DNA from 3 places in the Mesorhizobium sp. M6A.T.Cr.TU.014.01.1.1 genome. Region 2 is predicted to be linked to each of the others. Evidence: predicted binding sites of a transcription regulator. Region 2 holds the regulator's gene; each other region holds the start of a gene.
The links. The regulator PhoB, encoded in region 2, activates phosphate uptake and scavenging genes when phosphate is short. The targets are predictions, from matches to a motif close to TGTCATNNANCTGTCAT.
Positions count from the first base shown of each region.

Region 1: the regulator PhoB is predicted to act here: its motif matches at 1,471-1,487, upstream of EN885_RS14185 (PhoX family phosphatase).
Region 3: the regulator PhoB is predicted to act here: its motif matches at 1,513-1,529, upstream of EN885_RS28340 (LTA synthase family protein).

Region 1 covers NZ_RZPG01000010.1:224,023-227,341, forward strand. Annotated here, with positions in the region: gene EN885_RS14185 (PhoX family phosphatase) at 1-1,400, opposite strand, end outside; gene EN885_RS14190 (hypothetical protein) at 1,608-1,946, shown strand; gene EN885_RS14195 (phosphatase PAP2 family protein) at 1,959-2,657, shown strand; gene EN885_RS14200 (helix-turn-helix transcriptional regulator) at 2,849-3,118, shown strand; gene EN885_RS14205 (SulP family inorganic anion transporter) at 3,246-3,319, shown strand, end outside.
Region 2 covers NZ_RZPG01000015.1:28,301-31,619, forward strand. Annotated here, with positions in the region: gene pstB (phosphate ABC transporter ATP-binding protein PstB) at 1-741, shown strand, start outside; gene phoU (phosphate signaling complex protein PhoU) at 777-1,484, shown strand; gene phoB (phosphate regulon transcriptional regulator PhoB) at 1,501-2,190, shown strand; gene EN885_RS17955 (ROK family protein) at 2,225-3,319, opposite strand, start outside.
Region 3 covers NZ_RZPG01000032.1:70,259-73,577, reverse strand. Annotated here, with positions in the region: gene EN885_RS28340 (LTA synthase family protein) at 1-1,483, opposite strand, end outside; gene fabD (ACP S-malonyltransferase) at 1,751-2,692, shown strand; gene fabG (3-oxoacyl-[acyl-carrier-protein] reductase) at 2,753-3,319, shown strand, end outside.

The sequences.
Region 1 (3,319 bases), on a different contig from region 2:
GGTTGGATATCCTCGGGGCGGTCCATCTTGGTGGCGCCGAGCAGGTCGGCGGCACGGCGGGTCTCGATCAGCACGTCGGCCTGGCTGGCAAAGCCGTTCTCGGCGGTTAGCGGACCCTGGCCAAAGACGACTGGCAGCCATTCGACCGACCCGTCCTCGGCGAATTTGGCGACATGGAGCGTGCCGTCGTCGAGAAGATCCAGGTTGGCGGCACGGTCCTCGGCGTTGAATTTGCCTGTGGTGACGAATTTATAGACATAGTCGAAACGCTCGTCGTCGCCGAGATAGAAGACGACACGGCCATCCTTGGCGACGATCGATTCAGCACCTTCATGCTTGAAGCGGCCCATGGCGGTGCGCTTCTTCGGCGTCGAAGTCGGATCGTTGACGTCGACCTCGACGATCCAGCCGAAGCGGTTGGCCTCGTTCGACTCCTTGCCGAGGTCGAAACGGTCGTAATGCGCCGGCCACTCATAGGCGCCCTCGGGAATGCCCAGGCGCTTGTAGTTGGCCGCTTCCGCGTGACCGGCCGGCAGTTCGCCCGAGAAATAGCCGTGGATATTTTCCTCGGCCATGACATAGGTGCCCCAGGGCGTGACGCCGCCGGCGCAATTGTTGACGGTGCCAATGACCTTGGTGCCGGTCGGGTCGGCATTGGTCTTGACGCGGTCGTGGCCCGCGACGGGGCCGGACAGCGCGATCTCGGTGTTGGAGGTGATGCGGCGATTGAGCTTGCCGTCGCGCACCACCTGCCATTTGCCTGATACCTTGCGGATCTCGACGATGGTGCCGCCATGCGCGGCCATCTCGACATCGACCTGTTCCTTGCTCAGCGGCGCCTGCTTGGCCTCACCATCGACGATGGTGACGAGGCCCGGGAACATCAGATGCGGGTTGGTGTATTCGTGGTTGACCACCAGCAGGCCATGCTCGGCCGAGCCGTCGAGCGGGATGTAGCCGACATAGTCGTTGTTGTAGCCAAACTGTCTTTCCTGGGCCTGCGCCGACTGTTTAGTCGGATCGAATTCCGGCGAATCGGCAAACAGCGGATCGCCCCAGCGCAGCAGCACGTCGGCGTCATAGCCCGGAGCGACATGATGCTTGTCGTCGACACCTGCCTCGACCTCGTCGAACGTGAAGGCCGAGCCGCCGGCGGCGCGGGCATCGTCGGCGAGGATCAGCGCGAGCGGGCTGACGGTGACGGCGATGGCGGTTGCCGCGAGCGATCCCTGTAGAAAACCGCGGCGCGAGAAACGCGCGGCGATGATCTCGCCCATCGTCTTGTTGTCAGTGGGATTGGTTCCTGGCCCATCGTTTTCCTCGAGCAGACTGGTGCGGAACTGGGCGTCGGGGGAGCGATGTTCGGTCGAGCGATGTTCAGTCGAGCGATGTTCAGTCATGGGGGGCTTGCCTCTGGCTTCTTTGGGATGGCTGGAGCGTCTTGCTTGACTGACCGCGTATCGCCGGGAGATCACAGTTTGATGACGTTGCCGGCCAATTTCCAGCCCCGATTTCATGTCCATGATCAGCCCCGCTTGACCGCGACCGATGCTTCGGAAACAAGATCTGCTGCAGGCGCGGAAGCACCGCTTCGAGAGGGACAAAAAGTGAGTTTTTGGGGACTGGGGCAGCTCGGCATTTCTACAGTGATCTTCCTGCTGGCGGCGACGGCGGCGAAGCAATGGGGACTGGCGCCGAGCCTCGGCAAGATCGTTCTGACCTTGGCGCTCTATTCGCTGGGCAATCTGATCATGCTGAGGCTGATCCGTGAATTCGGCATGTCGGTGTCTTTCAGCCTGTCGGCGGTGATCCAGCTGGTGTCGGTGAACGTCGTGGCCCTGGTCTTCTTCGGCGAGCGCGTCAATGCGTTGCAGGCGACTGGCATCGTGCTCGCCGTCGCAGCTGTGGCGCTGATAACGCTCGGACCTTATCTGCAAAAATTGTAATTGCGAGGGTCGATGAAGAATACCGCAAACAAGTTGCTCAACTGGATCGAATTCCCGGTGCTGCTGGCCGGACTGGTCATCGCCGGCGGATTGTGGGGGTTCGAGGAGCTGATGGAGGTGGCGCGAGACACCACGCCGCACGCCTTCGATACGGAAATCCTGCTCGCTTTCCGTGAAGCGGGCCAGCCTGACAATCCGATCGGACCGCCATGGCTGGAAGGAGCGATGCGCGACCTCACCAGCCTCGGCAGCGCCAGCGTGCTCGTGCTGATCACTGCTGCGGTGATCGTTTATCTGCTGCTGATCCACAGACCGGGACCAGCGTTTCTCGTTTTCGTGGCAGTGGCGGGCGGGCAGGCCCTGTCGAGCACGCTGAAGCTCGGAATCGACCGGCCGCGCCCCGATCTGGTCTCGCATCTCGCCGACGTGGCGACGCTTTCGTTTCCGAGCGGCCATGCGATGCTGTCGGCGGTGACATATTTGACGCTGGGCAGCATGGCGTCGCGCTTCCTGCCTGGGCGAACGACCAAAATCTATGTGCTGGCACTTGCCGTACTGACGACATTGCTGGTCGGCATCAGCCGCGTTTATCTCGGCGTTCATTGGCCGTCCGACGTGCTGGCCGGGTGGTGCGCCGGCTTCGCCTGGGCGATGCTATGCTGGCTGGCCGCATGGGCGTTGCAGCGATGGCGCGGGCAGACCGACGCCTGAACGACGCCGCGGCTAATTCTCCTCGAAAATTCTCGACAGCCGAGGGCCTGCTGTCCCAGCTGGCGCGCCGGCTCTGCAGGACACAACCAGTCTTGGTGCGTGCATGTCTGACATATGCATCATGATGCTTGAGCCATCACAATGATAGTATTATACATGGGAATGCAGACTCAGACGGGGGTTTTTAGCCGATGATCACTGCCGCGCAGATGCGCGCCGCAAGGGCGCTGGCCGGCATCGATCAGAAGACGCTCGCCGAGCGCGCCGGGGTTTCGCTTCCAACCATTCAGCGCATGGAAGCGAGCGACGGCCTGGTCAGGGGCGTGGTCGATACGCTGATGAAGGTCATCCAGGCCCTCGATGGGGCCGGCGTGGAACTGATCGGCGAGAACCAGGCCAGCGAGCGCGGTGGCAGGGGCGTGCGCCTCAAGCCGGTCGTGCCGCAGAACCCGCCAGGCTGAGCCGACAAAGTCGCGACGGCGACCGCCGACAGTCCTGCCGACGATCCCGCCGCCTTCTTGGTTTTACGCATGCCCCAAAACCGCTCTGCATTTTTGGGCGACATGCATCAGGAGCGGAAGGTAGTCCATGGATCGAACCCGGCGGGCAATTCATCAACCGGCCCAAAGTCCGGCAAAGCCGGCATTTTCCGAACTGTTCAC
Region 2 (3,319 bases):
GGCGAAAAGGTCTCCGTTCATTACGGCGAGAAGCGAGCTCTGTTCGACGTGGATCTCGATGTCCGCGAGAACCAGGTGACGGCGTTGATCGGCCCATCGGGCTGCGGCAAGTCGACCTTTCTGCGTTGCTTGAACCGAATGAACGACACGATCGACATCGCGCGGGTAAGCGGCAAGATCACGCTCGACAACGAGGATGTCTACGACCCGAAAATCGATGTCGTCGAGCTGCGAGCTCGCGTCGGCATGGTGTTCCAGAAGCCGAACCCGTTTCCGAAGTCGATCTACGAAAACGTCGCCTACGGTCCGCGCATTCACGGTCTGGCCAGGAGCAAGGCGGAGTTGGACGGCATCGTCGAATCGAGCCTGAAGAAGGCCGGCCTGTTCAACGAGGTCAAGGATCGCCTGCTCGAGTCGGGCACTGGCCTTTCCGGTGGCCAGCAGCAGCGCCTGTGCATTGCGCGCGCCATCGCTGTGTCACCGGAAGTGATCCTGATGGACGAGCCGTGTTCTGCGCTCGATCCGATCGCCACCGCCCGTGTCGAGGAACTGATTGACGAACTGCGCCAGAACTACACGATCGTCATCGTCACCCATTCGATGCAGCAGGCAGCGCGCGTGTCGCAGCGCACGGCGATGTTCCATCTCGGCTATCTGGTCGAGGAGGGCGCGACCGACAAGATGTTCACCAACCCCGACGACAAGCGCACCCAGGACTACATCACCGGCCGGTTCGGCTAAGCGGTCCGGCGAATTTCGAGCACGAGGACAGTATCATGGGTGAACATACCGTCGCATCTTTCGACGAGGAACTGGAGCACATCGACAGGCTGATCCGCGACATGGACGAGCTTGCCGCCGCGATGGTCGCAGCCTCGATCCGCGCGTTGCTCGCGTCAGATAATGCGATGGCGCAGCGCGTCGTCTCGGATGACGCCATCATGGATGCGCGGCAGCGCGAACTCGACGACAGCGCGATCACGCTGATCGCCAAGCGGCAGCCGATGGCGCAAGATCTGCGCGCCGTGGTTGGCGCAATCCGGATGGCCGGCGATCTCGAGCGCATCGGCGACCTGGCCAAGAACATAGCCAAGCGGGTCAGCGCCGTCGGGCAGAGCGCCACGCCGCGTAATCTCTCGCACGGTATCGACGCGATGGCGGATCTCGTTCTCGAGCAGCTCCGCGGCGTGGTCGAGCACTATGTGTCGCGCAACGCCGGCGCGTTGAAAGAGCTGCGCGCCGCCGACGAGAAGATCGACGTGAAATACACGGCGGTTTTTCGCGAACTCCTGACCTACATGATGGAGGATCCGCGCAACATCACCGCCTGCACGCATCTTCTGTTCTGCGCCAAGAATCTCGAGCGTATCGGCGATCATGTCACCAACATCGCCGAAAACGCCTACTATGTCGTGACCGGGCAGCAATTGCCGGCGGATCGGCCGAAGCTCGACGAAACGACGATGCCGGCGTCGGCGACATGACAGGGGTAACCGGCCGATGATCGCGCCGCGCATCATGGTGGTGGAGGACGAAGAGCCGCTGGGCGTCCTCCTTCGCTACAATCTGGAATCCGAAGGCTATCAGGTCGAGGTGGTGACGCGCGGCGACGAGGCCGAAATCCGGCTTCAGGAAAACGTGCCCGATCTTCTGGTGCTCGACTGGATGGTGCCGGCGGTTTCGGGCATCGAGCTTTGCCGTCGCCTTCGGGTGCGTCCCGAAACCGAGCGGCTGCCGATCATCATGCTGACCGCGCGCGGCGAGGAAAGCGACCGGGTGCGCGGCCTCTCGACCGGGGCCGACGACTATCTGGTCAAGCCGTTCTCGACACCGGAATTCATGGCCAGGGTCAAGGCGCTGCTGCGCCGCGCCAAGCCCGAAGTGCTGTCCAGCGTGCTGAAGGTCGGTGACATCATGCTCGATCGCGAATCGCACAGGGTCTATCGCAAGAAGAGCGAGATCCGGCTCGGGCCGACCGAATTCCGGCTGCTCGAATTCATGATGCGGCACCCGGGTCGGGTGTTCTCGCGCAGCCAGTTGCTCGACAATGTCTGGGGCGAGACGATCTACATCGACGAGCGCACGGTGGACGTCCATGTCGGCCGGCTGCGCAAGGCGGTCAACAATGGCCGCATGCCCGATGTCATCCGCACCATCCGCGGCGCGGGCTATGCGATCAGGGAAGACTGAACAGACTGCCTAAATTCAAGCTGCGTTCTTCCATTCAGGCCACGTGCTTCCTGGCCGTGCCGGACTTCCCTTGCGCGCCCGGCGCGAAAATCTCCTGGTCGACGAAGCTCAGCGCTCGCATGGCGCAGCCTTCGCGGATCAGCGGCAGCTCGTTCGGCTCAGTGTCGAAGGAAATCGAACCCGAATGCTGACCGCCGGCGGTCTGAGCGATGGCCTCGCGCAGGGCCGGCTCGATCAGGTCGAAGGCGGCAGCGCTGGCGCCGACCATGGCGACCGGCGCCGGATCGATCAACGCGAACAGGCTGCCGAGCCCGAAGCCGAGCGCTTCGCCGGCCTTGCGGTAGGCTTCGCGCTCGGGTCCGTCCGTCTGGCGCGCCCGGGCCGCCAGTGCCCGCATCTCGGCGTCGCTGACATCGGCGACCGGCTCGGCGTTCTCGCTCAACTGCCTTGCATTGCGCCAGATGGCGTAGTTGCCGGCATAGGCCTCGACGCAGCCGCGCCGCCCGCAGCGGCAAAGCGCGCCGCCCGGCCGGTGGATCATGTGGCCGAATTCGCCGCCTGAGGAATGGGTGCCGGTGAACAGTTCGCCCTTCAGCACCAGCCCCATGCCGATGCCGTGGGAGAGCAGGATGGCGATGAAATCGTCGCGGTAGCGATCCGGGTCGCGCCAGCGCAGCGCCACGGCCATCATGTTGCAGTCGTTCTCCATGATGGCCGGGATGCCGAACTCACGTTCCAGAATGTCGGCGAAGGCAATGTTCGTCTGCGGCGTGATCGGCGACCACAACATGGCGCGCGCATGGGAATCGGTGATGCCCTGGATCGCCAGCGCGATGCGGGCGACGCTTTGGACATCGAGATCGGGATCTTCGAGCCGGCGCCGGACGATGGCGACACATTCGTCGATCAGCTCGTCGCGCGACATGGTCAGCGTGTCCAGCCGGCGCTGTTCCTCGGCGACCACTTGTCCGGCATAATCGATGACGGCGACCGAAAGGAAATTCAGCGACAACACGACGGCCAACACCGCTGCCGCTTCCGGATTGAGGCTAAGGCCGACCTGCGGCCGGCCGCGTTTCAGCGAAACGGTCTCGCTCGCTTTGCTCTCGGTCAGGATGCCTTCCTGGAT
Region 3 (3,319 bases), on a different contig from region 2:
GGTCGCCGAAGAAGGCGATGACCGTCGGCCGCTGGCGGTTCTTCGCCCATTCGACAAGGCGCTCGAGGCCCTTGTCGGCGTCGGATGCTCCCTCTGTGAAGCTCAGCAGTGAATCCTTCGCCCATTGGCTGGTCGGCGCCTGCACCTTGTGGGTCGGATTGTAGTAGCGATTCGGCTCATAGGGACCGTGGTTCTGCAGGCTGACGGCGAAGAAGAAGAACGGATCGTCGGTGGCGTCGGCCTCGCGGATGATCTCGTCGGTCATCGCCGCGTCCGAGGCCAGCGGCCCGCGCTTTTCGAGATATGGCAGGTTTTCCTCCGACTTGAAGTCGTCGAAACCGAAATCCGCATAGACCGGCGTGCGGTTCCAGAACCAGCTCGTGCCCGGATGGATGGCGCGCGTCTCATAGCCTTGGCTCTTCAGGAACGTGGCCATCGACGGCACCGGCGCGCGGACATATTGCTGGTAAGGGATGCTGCCGGCCGGCAGGAAGGCATTGGAAAAGCCGGTCAGCGCCTCGAACTCGACATTGGCGGTCATGCCGCCGAATTCGGGCGAGAACATCGAGCCCGAGCGCAGCGTCCGCACATTGGGAATCGGATCGGGCGTGATGGTGACGCCGGGCAACTCGGTCGGATCCCAGAAGGATTCGCTCATGACGATGATGATGTCGGGCTTCTCGGCCGGTACGGAGACCGTCACGTCAGGCCTGTCGATTGCCGCGATCGACTTGTCGGAATAGCCCGCAGGCGCCGAGACGTGGGCCATCGGCACGTTGAGCGCGAAGGCGAGCGCGAAGCCGTTGGAGGCGTAGTTTTCCTTCTGGTCCCACATGATCGGGATGATCTGCAACCGGTCACGCGTCCACGAGAAGGTCGCGTAATCCATGATTGAGACGAAGAAGGCGAGCAGCGGCACTGTCAATGTCAGCCGGGCAAGGCGGCCCTTACGGCTGAGCGCCGGTACCCGGCGGCGCCATAGTCGCCAGCCATAGACGAGCAGCGATAGGCCGCCAACGATGCCGACCGCCATAGCGATGGCGGTCCCCGGGCGTTCGCGCACCAGAAGCGGCATCAGCGCCACGATCTGGCGTGAATACAAGAAATCGGTCGGATAGAGCGGATCGCCGAGATAGAGCGATTTCTGATGGCCGACAAAGGCCAGCGCCAGCGTCAGCGGCGCGACGATCATCAGGCTCTGGTGGCTGCGGCCGAGCACGGCATCGAGACCGATGAGGATCAACGCGAAAATGATGATGGTGGTCCAGCCCGGCTTGAACGGCTGCAGGAAGAAGGCGACGGTGCCGGCAAAGTCGCCGCGCACGATCAGTTCGACCGCAAACACCAGAATGGCGGCAGCGAGCAGGCTGACGAGGCCATAGCGGATAACGGGCCATTTCCGGCCCGGCAGATAGCCGGTGGCCGGATCGCCTTCCAGAAACTGTGGCGCGGCCTTGCCGGCGCCTTTCCTCGTCCTTGCCAACTTACAATTCCCCCGACCATACACAAAAGCGTCATTGAGCTGTCATCGATATGTCACAAAAAGCTAGCGCCTGTGGCTGAAATAAGAAGAGCCAGCAAACGAATCGTGAGCGATTTTCATCATGAGTGATCGACAAAAAGCCTTTTGGAACAGGCACTCGGCCAGCGATGCCGAGCCGGAGCGGCTCGGATTGGGCTGATGGCGGACTTGACTTGCCCGCCTGCCTTGCGTCACAGGCAGGAAAAATCAGCCGCTTGGGAGCCACAGATGGCCGTCGCATTTACCTTTCCGGGACAGGGCAGTCAGGCCGTCGGCATGGGCAAGGACCTCGCCGACGCTTTTCCGGAATCGCGGAAGATCTTCGAAGAGGTCGACGACGCGCTCGGCGAAAACCTGTCGAAGCTGATCTGGGAAGGGCCGGAAGAGACGTTGACGCTGACCGCTAATGCCCAGCCGGCGCTGATGGCTGTGTCGCTTGCCGCAATCCACGCGCTGGAATCGCGCGGATTCTCGCTGAAGGACAAGGTCGCCTATGTCGCCGGCCATTCGCTCGGCGAATATTCGGCACTTGCCGCCGCCGGTTTCGTGTCGGTCGCCGATGCAGCCCGGCTCTTGCGTATCCGCGGCAATGCCATGCAGGCGGCAGTGCCGGCCGGCGAAGGCGCCATGGCGGCGATCATCGGGCTGGAACAGGCCGATGTTGAAGCCGCCTGCGCTGAGGCGGCCAAAGGTTCAGTTTGCCAGATCGCCAACGACAATGGCGGTGGCCAGTTGGTGATCTCCGGCGCCAGGGCGGCAGTCGAACTGGCGGCGAAGCTGTGCACGGAAAAGGGCGCCAAGCGGGCGCTGATGCTGCAGGTCTCCGCGCCTTTCCATTCGGCGCTGATGACACCGGCGGCCGAGATCATGCGCGAGGCGCTGGCCGGGGTGACGAAGAACGCGCCTTCCGTGCCCGTGGTCTCCAACGTGTCGGTCACCCCGTCCAGCGATCCGGACGCCATCGCCCGCCGCTTGGTCGAACAGGTGACCGGCCGCGTGCGCTGGCGCGAAACGGTGGAGTGGTTCGGCGCGAATGGCGTTGCGACGCTCTACGAGGTGGGCGCCGGCAAGGTGCTGTCGGGACTGGCGCGGCGCATCAACCGCGAAATCGCCACAGGCGCTGTCGGCACGGCGGCGGATGTCGAGGCGGCATTGGCGGCGTTCGCATAACCGAACCACGATTTGACCCCACCCGTGTGAAGGGTGTTCTCTTAGATCAGGAGACAAGACATGTTCGAATTGACCGGCCGCAAGGCGCTCGTCACAGGTGCATCGGGAGGGATAGGCGAGGCGATCGCCCGGGTGCTGCATGCGCAGGGCGCCATCGTTGGCCTGCACGGCACCCGCGTCGAAAAGCTGGAGACGCTGGCTGCCGAGCTCGGCGACCGGGTCAAGCTGTTTCCGGCCAACCTTTCCAACCGCGACGAGGTCAAGGCGCTCGGCCAGAAGGCCGAGGCCGATCTCGAAGGCGTCGACATTCTCGTCAACAACGCCGGCATTACCAAGGACGGGCTGTTCGTGCGCATGGCGGACGCCGACTGGGATAGCGTGATCGAGGTCAATCTGACCGCCGTGTTCAGGCTGACCCGCGAGCTCACCCATCCGATGATGCGGCGCCGGCACGGCCGCATCATCAACATCACCTCGGTGGTCGGCGTCACCGGCAATCCTGGCCAGACCAATTACTGCGCCTCCAAGGCCGGCATGATCGGCTTTTCCAAGTCGCTGGCGCAGGAGATCGCCACCCGCAACATCACCGTCAACTGCGTCGCCCCGGGCTTCATCGAATCGGCGATG